Regions from separate parts of the Pseudarthrobacter sp. lyk4-40-TYG-27 genome, predicted to be linked through region 1. Evidence: riboswitches for the same ligand, from Rfam matches in the RefSeq annotation. Region 1 holds a riboswitch; each other region holds the start of a gene.
The links. A riboswitch is a leader RNA that binds a small molecule or an ion and turns the genes downstream of it on or off. The one in region 1 is predicted to bind S-adenosylmethionine.
Positions count from the first base shown of each region.

Region 2: it holds a riboswitch for S-adenosylmethionine, as region 1 does, so the genes downstream of both, QRM96_RS16055 (DUF1737 domain-containing protein) here and QRM96_RS13220 (aminotransferase class V-fold PLP-dependent enzyme) in region 1, are expected to answer to the same signal.
Region 3: it holds a riboswitch for S-adenosylmethionine, as region 1 does, so the genes downstream of both, QRM96_RS17550 (cobalamin-independent methionine synthase II family protein) here and QRM96_RS13220 (aminotransferase class V-fold PLP-dependent enzyme) in region 1, are expected to answer to the same signal.
Region 4: it holds a riboswitch for S-adenosylmethionine, as region 1 does, so the genes downstream of both, metX (homoserine O-acetyltransferase MetX) here and QRM96_RS13220 (aminotransferase class V-fold PLP-dependent enzyme) in region 1, are expected to answer to the same signal.

Region 1 is NZ_JARVSH010000006.1:308,118-312,293, reverse strand. Features, by position in the region: gene QRM96_RS13225 (class I SAM-dependent methyltransferase) at 1-618, opposite strand, end outside; gene QRM96_RS13220 (aminotransferase class V-fold PLP-dependent enzyme) at 711-2,129, opposite strand; SAM riboswitch class IV at 2,167-2,280, opposite strand; gene hisN (histidinol-phosphatase) at 2,422-3,246, opposite strand; gene rsgA (ribosome small subunit-dependent GTPase A) at 3,291-4,176, opposite strand, start outside.
Region 2 is NZ_JARVSH010000008.1:100,559-104,734, reverse strand. Features, by position in the region: gene opgC (OpgC domain-containing protein) at 1-2,241, opposite strand, end outside; SAM riboswitch class IV at 2,418-2,532, shown strand; gene QRM96_RS16055 (DUF1737 domain-containing protein) at 2,546-2,809, shown strand; gene QRM96_RS16050 (rhodanese-like domain-containing protein) at 2,806-3,216, shown strand; gene QRM96_RS16045 (O-succinylhomoserine sulfhydrylase) at 3,217-4,176, shown strand, end outside.
Region 3 is NZ_JARVSH010000010.1:88,238-92,413, reverse strand. Features, by position in the region: gene QRM96_RS17560 (DUF3151 domain-containing protein) at 1-336, shown strand, start outside; gene QRM96_RS17555 (uracil-DNA glycosylase family protein) at 419-1,051, opposite strand; gene QRM96_RS17550 (cobalamin-independent methionine synthase II family protein) at 1,263-2,471, opposite strand; SAM riboswitch class I at 2,484-2,588, opposite strand; gene QRM96_RS17545 (M14 family zinc carboxypeptidase) at 2,810-3,865, shown strand; gene QRM96_RS17540 (adenylosuccinate synthase) at 4,095-4,176, shown strand, end outside.
Region 4 is NZ_JARVSH010000011.1:1,003-5,178, reverse strand. Features, by position in the region: gene QRM96_RS18090 (alcohol dehydrogenase catalytic domain-containing protein) at 1-955, opposite strand, end outside; gene metX (homoserine O-acetyltransferase MetX) at 1,076-2,191, opposite strand; SAM riboswitch class IV at 2,204-2,319, opposite strand; gene QRM96_RS18080 (bifunctional o-acetylhomoserine/o-acetylserine sulfhydrylase) at 2,419-3,744, opposite strand; SAM riboswitch class IV at 3,788-3,902, opposite strand; gene QRM96_RS18075 (VOC family protein) at 4,088-4,176, shown strand, end outside.

The DNA of each region.
Region 1 (4,176 bases):
ATAGCTCCGGGACTTGGTGAGTTCCATCAGGTCCGTGGTGGTCACCTTGTCCTGCCAGTGTGTGACATGCCCTTCGAGCCCGGTGAATTCGGGCCCCACCACCGGCTTGTGGCCCGGGCGGTACACATCGCCGGCGTGCATGATCCTGGAGAGCCTGTGCACCCACGGCACCGAGGTATCCAGTTGGTTCCAGATGAGTCCGAGCGTTCCGTGCGGGCGCAGGACGCGGGCAAGTTCGGTGCTTGCAGGCAGCGCGTCGCACCAGTGCCAGGCCTGCGCCACGGTGACGACGTCGAAGGAGGCTTCGGCCAGCCCCGTCGCCTCCGCGGTCCCCGCCATGGCCGTGGCAGCAGGGCAGTGTGCCGAGAGTTGGGCGAGCATGTCCGTGGAAGGGTCGATGGCGGTTACCTCCAGGCCAAGCTCCAGCAGCAGGGCCGTAAACTTCCCGGTACCGGCCCCGACATCGAGTGCGTCACGGGCCTGCGCCGGGACCAGCCACCGGGCTGACTCCGCGGGGTAGCCCGGCCTGACGCGCTGGTAGTGCCGTCCGCCGTCGCGGAAACTGCCGCCAAGTTCCCGCCGGCGCCCGTGATCAAGCTTGGGGCCACCCCGAACCACGCGTGGACTCCTTCAATTCCGACTGTTGATGCCCCTCGAATTTACCGCACCCCCTTTGGACATGTGGTGGGGGAGCAGGAGCGGGAGGAGCCCTAGTCGTCGATACAGGGGGCCGCGCCGGCCGTGCCCGGGGTGTTGGGTGCCCAGTGCGGGTAGGTGCGGGAGTCGTTGGCGGGCACCCAACGGCCTGCGTCAACCACGTAGTCCCAGCCCAGTCCGTTGCTGCGCAGTGCGCGGATGCCGGCAAGAAGGCGTTCGGCATCCTCCAGCCGGGATCCGACGCCGAAGCTCGCCCGGAGTGATCCGTTGGGCAGGCCCAGGCGTTTCAGCAGCGGGTGGGCGCAGAAGCGTCCGTCCCGCAGGCCCACGCCGTGCTCCGCCGAGAGGTAGGCGGCCACCAGCCCGGCGTCGTAGCCTGCAACCGAGAAATTGACCACGCCGATGGTGTCCGTTTCCGGATTGGTGTCCTTGAAGATCTGGTGGACGGTGACGCCGTCGATGCCCTGGAGGCCCTCCACCAGGAAGGAGCGGATGGCGGACTCGTGGGCGTGCCAGCGTTCCTGGTCCAGTTCCGCGATCACCTGGGTGGCGCGGGCCAGCGTGGCGGCTCCCAGGACGTTGGGCGATCCCCCCTCATGGCGGGCCGGGCCGGTGGCCCAGCTGACGCCGTCGAGCCTTGCTTCCTTGACGGCACCGCCCCCGGCCAGGTGCGGGACACCGGCGTCCAGCCAGTCAGCACGTCCCACCAGGACGCCTGCGCCGAACGGCGCGTAGAGCTTGTGCCCGGAGAACGCAAGGTAGTCGACGTCGTCCGTGCTGATGTCCACCCGGCGATGCGGCGCAAGCTGGGCGGCGTCCACCACGATCCGTGCGCCGTACTGGTGCGCCAGCGCGGCCAAGGCCCGGATGGGGAGGATCTCGCCGGTGACGTTGGAAGCGCCGGTGACGGCCAGCAGGCTGACCCCGCCCTGCTCAAGTTCGGTGCGGACTGCCTCCAAAGTGCCGCTGATGGTGTCCGCGGCGACAATGCTGCGGTGCGGGACGCCCTGCCAGGGCAGGAGGTTGGCGTGGTGTTCGATGTCCAGGTAAAGGACATCTCCGGCGGGGCGGCCGTCCGCCAGCGGCAGGCAGCCGGCCAGCAGGTTCAGGGAGTCGGTGGTGTTGCGGGTGAAGACGACCGAATCGCCGGGGCGCCCTCCCACGAAGTCGCGGACAATGTTGCGTGCGTTTTCGTACACTGAGGTGCTGATCTGGGATGCGTAGCCGGCGCCCCGGTGGACACTCGCGTAGTACGGGAGGATCTCGTTCAGGTACGCGGACACCACTGACAGCGCCGGTGCGGAGGCGCCGTAGTCGAGGTTTGCGTAGCGGACGTGGCCGCCGGAGATCAGCGGCGCCTGGATCTCGGCGCCGGTGACCGCGGCGAGGGGCCGGCCGGCGACGGCCTGTCGCGGATCCGCCGCGGCGGCGTTGGCGGTGGCGGAAAGGGGGGAGACGGTGGCAGTTGTCACAGAGACCTCACTTGGATACAGGACTCCGGCACAGTGGAATCCGCGCTTGCCGTATCCGCTCCGGACCGGCCTGGTCGTCACCCGGGGCACCCCACCGCGAATGGAGGGTTGCCGGCCAGCAAACCGGGGTTTTGCGCTGGCACTCGTGACCTGGATAAAAGCGTAGAACATGGAATGGGCAGGACTAAAGCCGCGGCAATTGTTAAGGCTTTTGTTACGCCCTGCCGAAGAAACGGCCGCGGACGCCCCCTCAAGGAGGCGTCCGGCGTCGTATTGTTCGATTATTGTGCCGCTAGGGCGACTGCTGGAGCAGGTCGTCGAGGTCCGGGTTCAGCCGGTGCAGCACCTCTGAATGCAGGATCGAGTTCGTGGCCAGGGCATTGCCGCCGAACGGGCCATCCTCGCCTTCGAGGGACGTGAAGCGGCCGCCGGCCTCCACCACGATCGGTACCAGGGCGGCCATGTCGTACAGGTTCAGTTCGGGTTCGCAGGCGATATCCACCGAGCCTTCCGCCACCATGCAGTAGGACCAGAAGTCTCCGTACGCCCGGGTCCGCCACACGTCTTCCGTCAGGCCGAGGAAGTCGTCAAGGTTTCCGCGTTCCTTCCAGCCGCCCAGGCTGGAATAGGAGAGGGAGGCGTCGGCCAGGTTTGAGACGTTGGAAACCCGAAGCCGGGTGGCGGCGGCCAGGGACCTGCCCATGTACGCGCCCATGCCTTTGGCAGCCCACCAGCGCTTGCCCAGTGCCGGAGCGCTGACGACGCCCACCACCGGCTCGCCCTCGTCCACCAGGGCGATCAGCGTGGCCCAGACCGGGACGCCGCGGACGAAGTTCTTGGTCCCGTCGATGGGATCGATGATCCAGCGCCGCGAGCCGTGGCCGGTGCTGCCGAATTCCTCACCCAGAACGGCATCGCGGGGCCGGGAGCGGGAGAGTTGGCCTCGGATGGCCTCCTCGGCCGCCTTGTCGGCGTCGGTGACCGGCGTCAGGTCCGGCTTGGTCTCGACGTGGAGGTCCAGGGCCTTGAACCGGCTCATCGTCTGGTCGTCCACGGAGTCGGCCAGGACGTGGGCCAGGCGCAGGTCATCGTTGTAACTCGAAGCGGGTTGGATCATGGTTCCAAACTACCGTCTGCGGGCGTTTCTGCCGGGAGAACGCGTCAGTTGACGCTGCCAAGCTCCTTCGTTTCCTGTGCTTCCATCCTTGGATCGGCGCCGAGCAGCCGCCGCAGGGACGCCAGGCGGGCGGCGCCGGTAGGGCCGGCGTGTCCGCCGTCCACCCACTCGTCCAGCCCGCAGTTGACCGCCGTTGCCGTGTGCTTGCAGCCCCGCTCGCAGTTTTCGATGCCCGGGGAGAGATCCGGGAACGAGCGCAGGATCCTGTCCGGGTCCACGTGCGCCAGGCCAAAGGACCGGATCCCCGGGGTGTCGATGATCCAGCTGCCGGGCGGCGCGTCCGCGAGCCGAAGTGCCAGTGCCGACGACGACGTGTGCCGGCCGCGCCCGGTGACGGCGTTGACGCCGCCGGTGGCGCGCTCGGCGCCCGTGAGTGCGTTCACCATAGTGGATTTGCCCACCCCGGAATGCCCCAGCATCACGGTGACGGTGCCGTCGAGGTGTGCGCGGAGGGCGGCCACCGCAGCGCTGTCCAGCCGGGCGGAGAGGCCGTCGTCGGACCGCGCGTCGATCCCGGAGGCCTGTGCGTCGGCGGTCTTGCTGATGATGACGGGGAAGTCCAGGTGCGTGTAATTGGAGAGGAGCTCGGCGGGATCCTTGACGTCGGCCTTGGTCACCAGCAGGATCGGCGCGATCCCGGCGTCGTAGGCCGCCACCAGGGCGCGGTCAATGAAGCCTGTGCGGGGCTCGGGGTTGGCGGCCGCCACGACGATGACCAGCTGGTCCGCGTTGGCCACCACGGCGCGCTCCACGGGGTCGGTATCGTCGGCACTGCGGCGAAGCAGGGTGCGGCGGTCCTGAATTCTCACCAGCCGGGCCAGCGTGTCCGGGGCTCCGGAGACATCCCCCACCAGGGAGACGAAGTCGCCG
Region 2 (4,176 bases), on a different contig from region 1:
GCTGAGGAACGCATACGCCGCCACCACCAGCAAGACGACGTTGAGCAGGCGGCCCGGAGCCAGGTAGGTCCGGCCAAAGAGGGCGTCATACATGGCCCGGTAGGTGGCGTCCGGCATCAGCGCCAGCCGGACGTCGTAGTTGTTGGCCAAGTAGGGGTTGCCCCAGGATAGGAAGGCCAGGGCGACTGCAGCCACAGTACAGGCGGCCACCACCCAGGCATGGGCCGACAACCACGCGATAATGCTGCGCCGGTGGTATCCCACCACGAGCCCCAGCACGAACAGCACCTGCCACACCAGCAGCGGAAAAGAGTCCTCGAACTGCGACGGCAAAATCCGGAACCTGGTTCCGGCCCCCACGGCGTACACCGCCAGCGATACCACCAGGACCCATACGGCCTTTCCGCGGTTCAACAGGGCCAGGATCAAGGGGCTGGCCAGGAGCAGCACCACGTACAGGCCCATCACGTTGAACTGCCAGGGCCCGAACTGCAACAGCAGGATGGCCGGCAGGACCTGGGGCGGCACCGGGAACTGGAACAGCGACGACATCCCGGCGTAGAGGTCGTACGTCCGGCCGGCACCGTTATGCCCGGCCCCGCCGGTCCCCTGGTCCACGAACGTGGTCAAGGCGTCGGTGTGGAAGAACGGAAGCTGCGCGATGAGGAAGACGCCGATCAGCACCGACAGCGCGGTCACATAGAGCTTCCCCGCCCGGCGGGAGGTGAGGTCCACAACCTTGCCGAAGTCTTCCCTGGCCTTCGGCCCGTAGACCATGCCCACCACCAGGCCGGAGAACAGCACGAAGAGTTCGGCACCCGATACGAAGCCCACGGCCTCCTGGGTGAGCAGCTGGAACAGCGAGACCAGGCCCAGGTGGTTGACCACCACGAAGACAATGGCCATCCCGCGCAGCAGATCCACGCGCGAGTCCCTGTTTCCCGGCTCCTGGTAGCTCCATGCGGTGGCGGCGTTGACCCGGCGGGGAATCTGCCACAGCGCCGCCAGGAGGATGGCCATCGCCACGGCCACGGTCCAGACCGCAGCCCCGGACAGGGTGTTGGCCCGGACATACGATCCGTCCGCGGCCACATCGGTGACCGGCCCGGTGACCACAGCAGAGGACTTCAGCCGGTCCAGCGCAGCTTTGGCGATGGCGGGATTTCCGGTGAGCAGCCAGTCGATGCTGGCCACGCCGGTATCCCGGGTGCTGGTGCGCTCGTCCCACACCACCGCCGCCGTCCTGGCGAAAGCCGGCGAGGTGGCGGTACCCACCACCTGGTCCCACCAGGCCGTCTTGATATCCGCCTCCGGCGGTCCGCCCGCGGCAGGGCTGTAGAACGCCGACGTCTGGAGCAGTAGCGGCTTCCTGCGGACCTCCGCGTAGGCATTGTAGAAGTTCTCGCTGCCCGCGCCGGTCAGCATCTCCTGGAGTTCACCGGCACGCGGCACGGTGTTAACGGCAGCGGCGCCGGCAGTGTCGTCATGGTAGGCAGTCAGGCCCACCCAGTCCACGGCGTCGTCCCCCGGATAGTAGGGGGCGTAGGCGGCGTCGGAGCCGTTCCAGGCGCCGTCGCCGTTGGTGTCCAGGAGGGCGAAGCCGTCACTTCCAGGCTGCGGGGCATTCCTGCTCCGGTCAAAGGGGTAGTCCTTGCCCAGGTACGGCGCCCAGACCATGGCGGCCCGGCCGCCGTCGTCCTTTTTGACCGCTGCCGCGACCGCCTTGAAGGCCTCCCGGTAGGCGGCCGGCTGCTGCCCCCAGGCCACCCAGCTCGAGTTCATGTCCGGCGCAAACCGGATCAACAGCCGGCCCTTGAACCCGGAGGCCAGGTCGCGGACCTTGCCGGCGAAGGCTTCCGCTTCGGAGGCGCCGATCTGGTCCAGCGGCACCGTGGGCTTCACGGTGAGCATGGCGTGGGCGCCCTTGGCCGAGGCCTGCTGCAGGAACCCCTCGATGTTGTTCTGGTCCGAGTCGCGGAACGGCAGGCCGATGTCGTGGCCAAACACGGCCGGGCTCGCACCCAGCCGGTCGGAGAATCCAGCGGCGGTATCCTCGCCCCATTCAAGGACGGCACCCAGCCACGGCTTGCCTTGGTCCGGTTCCGCGGAGGCCGCCTGCGCAGCACCGGCGGGCGCCAGCAGCGCCAGGAGCACGACGACGGCGGCGGCCAGGAACGCCCCGGGGGAACGGTGACGGGCACGACGACGGCCGGCCTGGTGGTGCGATGTTGCTGCTCGCATGCTGGCAAGACCCCCCGGTACTCCCACTGTGACGGCAGGGCGGCGCCCCCGGTAGAAACTTTATCGGCCCGGCCGCCCTGCCGCGTTCCCGTGACGCGGTGGTCGCGGGCTCTCAATTACGGAACATGACGACGGCGGCCGTGCGGCTTGGCGGCGCAGGTGTTACGTTTTTGGGGAGTAATGAGTACCGGTGTTAAGCCCTGACTGGCCGGTCGGCAACCCTCCTCTCGCGGCGGGGTGCCTCAGGTGAATACTTGGCATATCGACCGATTCGAGCTGCAAGCGTGAAAGAAGGAGATCCGTCGTGTCTGACGCACCCGCCCCTGACGAAAAATTGTCCTACCGCCTGATTACGGGCCCGGACGACCGCTCCTTCTGTGAGCGGATCTCGGCTGCGCTTGCGGACGGTTACGTCCTGCACGGCAGCCCGGCGGCCACTTTCAACGGCAGCAGCGTCATCGTGGCCCAGGCCGTTGTCCTCCCGGCCGCCATCGCGTCGGCTGACGCCGCGGTGGCCACGGCTGTTGACGACCTGGAAGGCGAGTTCGACGGCGAGGGCCACGCATGAGCTACGCGGGAGACCTGACGCCGCAGGAAGCGTGGGCCAAGCTGGAGCAGGGCGCCATCCTGGTGGACGTCCGCACCGAGGGCGAATGGGCCCACATTGGCATTCCGGATACCAAGGCAACGGACAACGATCCGCTCTTCATCCAGTGGACCTTCCCCGGCGGCATCCCCAACCCCGATTTCGTGAAGGACCTCAAGGAGCAGGCGCCTGAGGACCCGGGCGCTGAGCTCGTGTTCCTTTGCCGTTCGGGCCAGCGATCCATCGCCGCGGCCGTGGCGGCCACCCAGGCCGGCTTCACTTCCTACAACGTCCTGGAGGGCTTCGAGGGGGAACCTGACCGCTACGGCGAACGGACCGTCAACGGCTGGAAGAACCGCGGCCTGCCCACCAACCTCGGAAAGAACTAAGTGACTTTCAATCAAGATGCCCCCGGCTGGAGCCCCGACACCCAGGCTGTCCGCGGCGGGCTGGACCGCACCAACTTCCAGGAAACCTCAGAGGCCGTCTTCCTGAATTCCGGGTTCGTTTACGAATCCGCGGCCGCGGCCGAACGCGCCTTCACCGGCGAGGACGAGCGCTTTGTGTACTCGCGCTACGGCAACCCGTCCGTGGCCACCTTCCAGGAACGGCTCAGGCTGCTGGAAGGCACCGAGGCCTGCTTCGCGACGGCGTCGGGCATGTCCGCGGTGTTCACGGCCCTGGGCGCGCTGCTTGCAGCCGGTGACCGCGTGGTGGCCGCCCGCTCACTGTTCGGGTCATGCTTCGTGATCCTGAACGAGATCCTGCCGCGGTGGGGAGTGGAAACGGTCTTCGTCGATGGCCCGGACCTGGACCAGTGGCGCGAGGCCCTGTCCAAGCCCACCACCGCCGTCTTCTTCGAATCCCCGTCCAACCCGATGCAGGAAATCGTGGACATCGCCGCGGTGAGCGAACTGGCCCATGCCGCCGGCGCCACGGTAGTTGCGGACAATGTCTTCGCCACTCCCCTGCTGCAGCGCTGCGGGGACCTGGGCGCGGACGTCATCGTGTACTCCGGCACCAAGCACATCGACGGGCAGGGCCGGGTCCTGGGCGGTGCCATCCTGGGCACCAAGGAGTTCATCGACGGCCCGGTGAAGCAGCTGATGCGCCACACAGGTCCGGCGCTTTCGGCGTTCAACGCCTGGGTCCTGACCAAGGGCCTGGAAACCATGAGCCTGCGCGTCCGGCACTCCTCGGCCACCGCCCTGCGGCTCGCTGAATGGCTCGAGGAGCAGCCTGCCGTGAGCTGGGTGAAGTACCCGCTGCTGACATCGCACCCGCAGTATGAGCTGGCGGCGAAGCAGATGAGCGCCGGCGGCACGGTCCTCACCCTTGAGCTGGCGCCC
Region 3 (4,176 bases), on a different contig from region 1:
GCCGGGCACGAGGCCCTGGACCTGGTGGAAAAGCACCCCACGTCCTCACTGTTGTGGGCGATCCTGGCTGAGGAAGCGTGGACCGAGGGCCGGACCATCGACTCCTACGCGTACGCCCGAGTGGGCTACCACCGCGGACTGGACGCGCTGCGCCGCAACGGTTGGCGCGGCGTCGGGCCCATCCCGTGGGAGCACGAGCCGAACCGCGGGTTCCTCCGTGCGCTTTACTCGCTGGGCAGGGCTTCGTCGGCTATTGGGGAAGCGGACGAGCCGGAGCGGATCGAGAAGTTCCTGAACGACTCCGATCCCGCGGCGAAGGCAGCCATCGAGGGCTAGATACGACTAATTACGACGACGGCAGGTCACCTTCCCAGCGAAGGTGACCTGCCGTCGTCGGTGGTTGAGCCGCGTCGAAACCCTAGGCCTGGTGGGCGATGCCGGTGCGTGCCATGGCATCGGCGTACGCCGTGTGCATGTCCGCGAGGAACTCCTCCTGGCGGGCCGGTGAACCGGCGAAGGCGCGGCCACTCAGGGAGCGGACCTTGTAGGTCTTGAGGCCGCGGCGCCACAGCAGCGGGACTTCGGTCTTCAGCAGCAGGTTGGCCAGGCGGTTTGCCTCCGTGCCGTGCGCCACGATCACGGAGGCGCGGGGGACCAGGGCGAGGAACTTCAGCAGCGGCTTCAAACCTGCCTGCACCTGGTCCGGGGTGAATTTTCCGTTGGCCTCCCCCGGGACGTGCCACGGGTGGACGTTCCAGGGCATCACGAATTCCGGGCGCAGGCCCAGCTTCCACTGGATGCCCAGCATGCGGGTCGCGGCGTCCTGGTCACCGGCAGTGATGAAACCGGACTGGTCCATCTCGCCAATATTGGAGTACAGGCTGATGATGCGGCATTCCTCAACATCGTGCATGGGGTCCACGTAGGGCACCACGGTTCCGGGCTTCGCTTCCTGCAGGGAATCGCACAGCTCGTTGACAGCGGCAACGCTGGGCTCGTAACGGCGGCTCATGAGCTGTTCGTGGAATGTTTCGGGGGCCAGTGCGGTCATGAAGGGCTGGTTCTCCTGCGGGGATTGATGTTGCGTCCACCGCCGAAAATGGGCGCACGGTGGCGCAGCTCATCAACGGTGGTTAGTTGGGGTGGGCCGATTCCGGGTCGGCCTTTGCCAGTTTACCAAGCCCGGAGAAACGAAACGCCGGTCCAGCGCACCTCATTCATGGCGCAGTGGACCGGCGGTCATTCCCGGAAGGGGCGGATAACTACCAGAGGCGCACGGTGGCGCGGCGGGCGCCCTCGCCAAGAGCCTCCAGCTTGGCGAATGCGATCTGCGGATGCACCCGGCCGCCCAGGCCGCAGTCGGTGGATGCGATGACGTTCTCGCGTCCCACCAGCTTGGCGAAGCGGACAATCCGGTCCGCCACCAGGTCCGGGTGCTCCACCACATTGGTGGCGTGGGAGACGACGCCGGGAATGATCACTTTGCCCTCAGGAAGGGTGGTGTCCTCCCAGACACGCCATTCGTGCTCGTGGCGGACATTGGCCGCCTCGAAGGAGTACGCGCCGGCGTTGACCTGCAGCACTGAGCCGATGATGTCGGCGAATGGGATGTCCGTAGTGTGCGGACCATGCCAGGAGCCCCAGCAAACGTGCAGCCGGACCTGTTCCTGCGGAAGGTCCCGCAAGGCCCAGTTGGTGGCCTCGACGCGCAGCTGGATGAACTTCAGGTAGTCCTCCAGGGACGGCTCCGGGTTGATCTGGTCCCAGCTCTCGGCCAGGGACGGATCGTCGAGCTGGACCGTCAGGCCGGCGTCGATGATGGCTTTGTATTCCTCGCGCATCGCATCGGCGCAGGCGTAGACGAGCTCCTCATCGTTCTTGTAGTACTCATTGGCGACGCGGGCGCAGGAACCGGGGGAGAGGGACGCCACGAATCCTTCGCTGAGGCCTGCCGCGGCGAGCCCGGTCTTCAGGTTCTTGATGTCCGAAGCCACCAGGTCATGGCCGGTATATGTCAGGGGCCCGGCGATCTTGGGTTGGGACACGCTCTTCCGGTGCGCCAAGATCCCGGAGGAGGGATCGCTGTACGCCTCATTGAACGCCTGCCGGTCCCGCCGGTCGGGGAAGGACGTCAGGACAACGTTTCCGGGGGACGACCGCCGGACTTCGGCTTCAGCCCACCGGTCCACGGTGGTCGGCTCCAGGCCGCCGAGCCGGGCGAAGGAGTAGTTCCACCAGGCCCCGTAGTCCACGGAGTTGGACATCGTATGCCCGTACTCGCCGTCGTTGGGGATATCGATGCCCAGGTCCTTCTGGCGCTGGACCACGCCCACAACGGAGTCTTCCAGGAGCTCCAGGAACGCCGGGGTGATCCCGTCGGATTCCTTTGCGGTGTTGGCTGCGATGAGTTCATCGGTGCGAGGCAGGGACCCGGCGTGGGTGGCGCGAATATGGTCGGTGTTGAGGGGCATGCTGGAATCTTCCTTCCATCGGTCCTGGCAGTAGCACCTTCGGCCGGCAGCTTTCCTGCCGGACCGTGGTTGCTGCGGCGTCATTGAGCCAGGTCTCTCAGCCGCTCCGGATGGTCCACTCTTACCTAAATCCATGAACCGCCCGTGGGCAAATGCGGTTCAGAATACGGCGGATCAGTGTTGGGCGGTGGCGCTCCCCGGCAATAGCCCAACCCGTTCCCAGGTTTTGTCCAGTCTATTGACAGCTTTCGTCAAGCTTGGTTGGCTGTCTGTCACGGGCCGTAATGGGGAACATGGCGGCTGAACGCACCCGATGCACTCGAAAGAGGTAACGCACTGTGACGAAATCTTTGAGGACCCTTGCCGTATCCGGCGCGCTGGCGCTGGCCGTCTTCGCCGGGTCCGCCCCGATGGCCCACGCAGTTGGCGAAGGCCCGAACTACGGCGGCAACGGCCAGATCACCACCAGCAAGCTGGCTACGTACAGTCAGATGGTCTCCTTCCTGAAGGACCAGGACGCCAAGCAACCGGCCATGGAGCTGGAAGTGATCGGCCAGACGGTCAAGGGCCGCGATATCCACCTGGTCAAATACATCTCTGACCCGGCCAAGCCCACCATCCTCTACCTGACCCAGCAGCATGGCAACGAACAGCTCACCACCGAGGGCGCCATGGAATTCGTCAAGCACCTGGGCACGGGCAAGTCGTCCGGCATCCTGGACGGCGTCAATATCCTGATCGTGCCCATGCTCAATGCCGACGGCGCCATGGGGGACGTGAATTTTTCCTTGGACGACTACCTCGCCAAAGGCGACCGCCACCTGACGCGTTACAACGCAGAGGGCGTGGACCTGAACCGGGACCACGTGGCCAAGGTCCAGCCGGAGACCCAGGCGCTGCACAGCAACGTGATGCGCAAGTACCGCGTCGATTACATGATCGACCTGCACCACCAGGGCACCCGCGCTGAACGCGACGGCAAGCTGGTGTCCGGGTCAATCCTGTACCCCACCACCCCGAACGCCGATCCCGCCGTTGTCGAGAAATCCAAGCGGCTTGGTGCCGTGGTTTTCAACAACGTGGACTCCACCGGCTGGGGCCACCTGGGCAAGTACCAGGGCGGCAGTGCGGAGACCATCAGCCGCAACGGCATCTCCGTGGAATACGGCATTGCCACCCTGCTTTTCGAGATGCGCGGCATGTCGGACCACTACTTGGACGGCTACGCGCTGGGGCAGCGGAGCAACGGCTACCTGATCAAGCAGACGGTCACCACCCTGACCTCCACCGCCGCGGCGATCGCGGACGGTTCCATTGCCGACGCCGACACCTCCTTCTGGGACACTCTCGCCGAACAGACGTCCCGGCCGGCCGGGGAAGCCGAGGACGAGTAAGGGACCAGGCCCGCCGCAGTCCCTTGCGGGGCCGCGGCGGGCCCATCGAGTGGACAAAGTGCCTGATCCGCTAAACTTGGGTGGTAAGAGCCCCGGAACTCTTGCATCGCTGAGCCGCCCCGCGGTCCGGCGATGGCCGGTCTGTTCGGGGCATTCTCATGAACGGCGCTGCGCAGGTCCGCTCCCCGCGGCCGGACCCGGGCAGCCCGAACGAATGGGGGAGGATCCCATGCCAGCAATTGTGATCGTAGGAGCCCAGTGGGGCGACGAAGGAAAAGGCAAGGCCACCGACCTTCTGGGCGGCCGTGTTG
Region 4 (4,176 bases), on a different contig from region 1:
GGAGCCGTTTGCCGGCTCCTGCGAACTGCAGTGCGGGAACGGCCAGTTCAGCTGACGGATGGGGCAGTCCCACCGAGACAACCGCGCCACCCCGCGTCACCAGATCCAGGCAAGTTGCTATCACGCCGGCCGAGCCGACTGCTTCGACGGCCACATCCACCCCGTCACCGGCAGCCTCGGCAACAAGACGGGGCGCATCCGCAGGCGTTCCCACCGCCGTGGCACCGGCGTCCAGGGCCAAGGGGTGCTTGCCCGGATTCGGATCGATGGCAATCACTCCGGCGGCCCCGGCGAGGCGGGCCGCCATGACGGCCGATAAGCCTACTGCGCCGATGCCGAAGACAGCCACGGACTGCCCCGGGCTGACGCCTGCCGTATTGAGCACGGCCCCCATTCCGGTGAGCACGGCGCAACCAAACATCGCCGCGACGGTGTCCGGGACGTCGTCGTCAATCACCACCACCGACTCCCGCGCCACCACGGCGTAATCCGCAAACGCCGAGACGCCCAAATGGTGGTTGATGCGCTCCCCCGCCGGCGTGCGCAGCAAGGCCGGCCCATGCGACAGGTCACCGGAGCCGTTGACCTCTGCAGCGCGGTGGCAAAGCGCGGGCCTCCCGGCCCGGCAGGCCCGGCAGTGGCCGCAACTGGGCACGAAAACGAGCACCACGTGGTCTCCCACGGACACATCGGCTACCCCGTCGCCCACGGACACCACCCGCCCCACCGCCTCGTGGCCCAATGCCATCGGAAGCGGCCGGACCCTGGAGCCGTCCACCACGGACAGGTCCGAATGGCACAGGCTCGAATAGGTGATGGCAACCCCAAGCTCACCGGCGCGCGGCTGCGGTTGGTCCAGTTCCTGCAGGATCAGGGGCTTCGCGTCAGCGTAGGCGGGTTTTCCTGGTGCCTGTCCGGCGGCGGGAACGGTCGAATACAGGACGGCGGCTTTCATGACACGATCATGCCGTACTTCCACCCCGGGCCTGCAGCACTGTGGCACCGCGGCGTCCACCGGCAGCGTGCACCGGAAGCACCGCAGGGCAGCAGCCGGCCGCTGCCGGGACGGGCGCAGCTAGGCCAGGAACGTCGTCCGGAGCTGGTTCCCCAGCTGTCCGATCTCGGTCAGGAAGCCGTCATGGCCTATCGGTGCCGAGATCATATGCACGTCAACCTCACCCGGCAGGGCCTGGGCCAATTCGCGGGACTGGGACGGGAAGTAGAGCCGGTCGGAGTCCACGGCGGCAACGAAGAACCGGGCGGTGGCGGAGGCCAGGGTCTCGGCCAGCGGCCCGCGGCCACGGCAGACATCGTGGCTCATCAACGCCTCGGTGAGGGCGATATAGCTGTTGGCGTCGAACCGGCGGACGAGCTTCCTGCCCTGGTGGTCCAGATAGCTTTCCACCTGGTAGCGTCCGCGGTTTGCCAGCAGTCCGCCGTGCAGGGGCGACTCGGGGGCCTGGGGTTCCCGGCCGAAGCGCCCTTCCAGTTCCGCGGCGGACCGGTACGTGATGTGGGCGATCCGCCGTGCCAGGGCCAGTCCGTCTTCCGGACACGGTCCGCCGTAGTAGTCGCCGCCGTTGAAGTTCGGATCCTGGCGGATGGCCAAGGTCTGGGCCTGGGCGAAAGCGATCTGTTCAGCCGTGCTGGCAGCGCCGACCGAGATGACGGCGCAGCGCTGCACCCGGCCAGGGTAGGTCACCGCCCACTCCAGGGCGCGGGCACCCCCCATGGAACCGCCAAGGACGGCGTACCAGCTCCCGATGCCCAGCTGGTCCGCCAGCCGGGCCTCGGCAACAGTACTGTCCCGCAGGGTGACCAGGGGGAAGCGTGAGCCCCAGGGTGCTCCGTCGGGGGCGGCCGACGACGGGCCCGTGGACCCGTAGCAGCCGCCCACAATGTTGACGGACACCACGAAGAACCTGTCCGTATCGACGGGCGCCCCAGGACCGGCCAGCTGTTCCCACCAGCCCTCTTCGTCGGTGTCGCCCCGGGTCACGTGGGTGCTGCCCGTCAGGGCGTGCTCGATCAGGATGGCGTTGCTGCCGTCCGCGTTCAGCGTGCCCCAGGTCTCGTACGCCAGGGTGACATCCGGCAGGTAGCCGCCGCCCTCGAGCTCGAGTCCTCCGATGGAGGCGTAGCGGACAACTCCGTGTTCGGGAATGGTGTTACGGGCGACGGTAACCGTCATGGCAAGACCTCTTCTACGCGCTTGCCTGCCGTCATTTGACCGGCAGGCCAGGTCTTCACCCGGGGCACCCCACCGCGGAAGGAGGGTTGCCGGCCAGCAAGCCGGGGCTGTCACTGGCACTCATGACCTGGTTCGAGTGTACGAAACACCCCCCGGTCCAGGCCAAGAGTGTGACTGGTTGTGACTTCCCGGCGCTGCCGGCCGGCAGCGCCCCGGCGTGCCGGCGGTCAGGCGTCGGCGCCGCCCTTGGCCGCGCGGAAACCGGCCTCCAGGTCGGCCAGGATGTCGTCGATGTGCTCCAAGCCAACCGACAAGCGGACCAGCCCCGGATTGACGCCGGCCACCACCTGCTGCTCGGGCGAGAGCTGGCTGTGGGTGGTCGACGCCGGATGGATGACAAGCGAACGGACGTCGCCGATGTTGGCGACGTGCGAGTGCAGTTCCAGGGCGTCGACGAAGCGCTTGCCCGCCTCCGCGCCCCCGGCCAGGTTGAAAGCGACGACGGCGCCGGTCCCCTTGGGCCCGTACTTGCGGCCCCGTTCGTACCAGGGGCTGGACGGCAGCCCCGCGTAGGCGACCGATTCGACGTCGTCCCTTCCCTCCAGCCAGCGCGCCACCTCCGTGGCGTTGGAAACGTGCCGTTCCACCCGCAGGCTCAGCGTTTCCAGGCCCTGCGAAATCAGGAAGGCGTTGAAGGGCGAAACCGCCGAGCCAAGGTCGCGCAGCAACTGGACACGGGCTTTGAGGATGTAGGAAAGGTTGGCGCCCAGTGCGCCGCCCTCGCCAAGGTCCCGGGCGTAGACCAGCCCGTTGTAGGTGGGATCCGGGGTGTTGAAACCGGGGAACCGGTCGGGGTCCTTGCCGAAATCGAACTTGCCGGAGTCGACGATGACGCCGGCAATCGCCGAGCCATGACCGCCCAGGTACTTGGTGGCGGAGTGGATCACGATGTCCGCACCCCACTCCAGCGGCCGGATCAGGTAGGGAGTGGACAGGGTGTTGTCCACGATCAGGGGAACGCCGGCGTCGTGGGCCACCTGGGAGATGCCTTCGATGTCCAAGACGTCCTGGCGCGGGTTGGATACCACCTCGCCAAAGAACAGTTTGGTGTTGGGCTGAACGGCATTCCGCCACTGATCCAGGTTGTCCGGATCTTCCACGAAGGTGACCGCGATGCCGAACTTCTTCAGGGTGTGGGCGAACAGGTTGTAGGTGCCGCCGTACAGGCTGGGGCTGGCCACGATGTGGTCCCCGGCCTCGGCGATATTCAGGACGGCGAAGGTCTCCGCGGCCTGCCCCGAGCTCAGCAGCAAAGCGGCCAGGCCACCTTCGAGGCTGGCGATCCGCTGCTCCACCGCGTCCTGGGTGGGGTTGCCGATGCGGGTGTAGATCGGCGCCAGTTCGGCCAGCGCAAAACGGTTGGCTGCGCTCTCGGCGCTCGGGAACACGAATGACGTGGTCTGGTAGATGGGAAGGGCGCGGGCCCCGGTGGCGCTGTCAGGCTCCTGGCCTGCATGGATCTGGCGGGTTTCGAAGGACCATCCGTTGGACATCTCAGTCTCCTATGACATGGGCCCGGCATGCTGGGAGCACCACGGGCCGCGCTTGCTTCCGGCAATTGCCGGACAGCCTGGTCCTCACCCGGGGCACCCCACCGCGGATGGAGGGTTGCCGGCCAGCGAGCCGGGGCTTAACGCTGGCACTCATGACCTGCGCCCAGTGTAGGAACATCACTCCGGCCGGGACAGCATTGTGACGAACATGGTCTTGCCGCTGTGTGCGGGCCGTGGGGCCCGCGAGGGTGGCAGCTGACGGGCGGGGACGGTCCGAACAGCCACGATTCCAGTAAGGGTACCCTTAGCTGAGAGCCCGATCACAAAGTGCCAAGATGTTGCCATGCGCATGGATCACGTCTCTTACGCCTGTGAACACGATGGCCTCGCGGCCACTACCGAACGTATTTCAACTGCCCTCGGCGTTGAGGC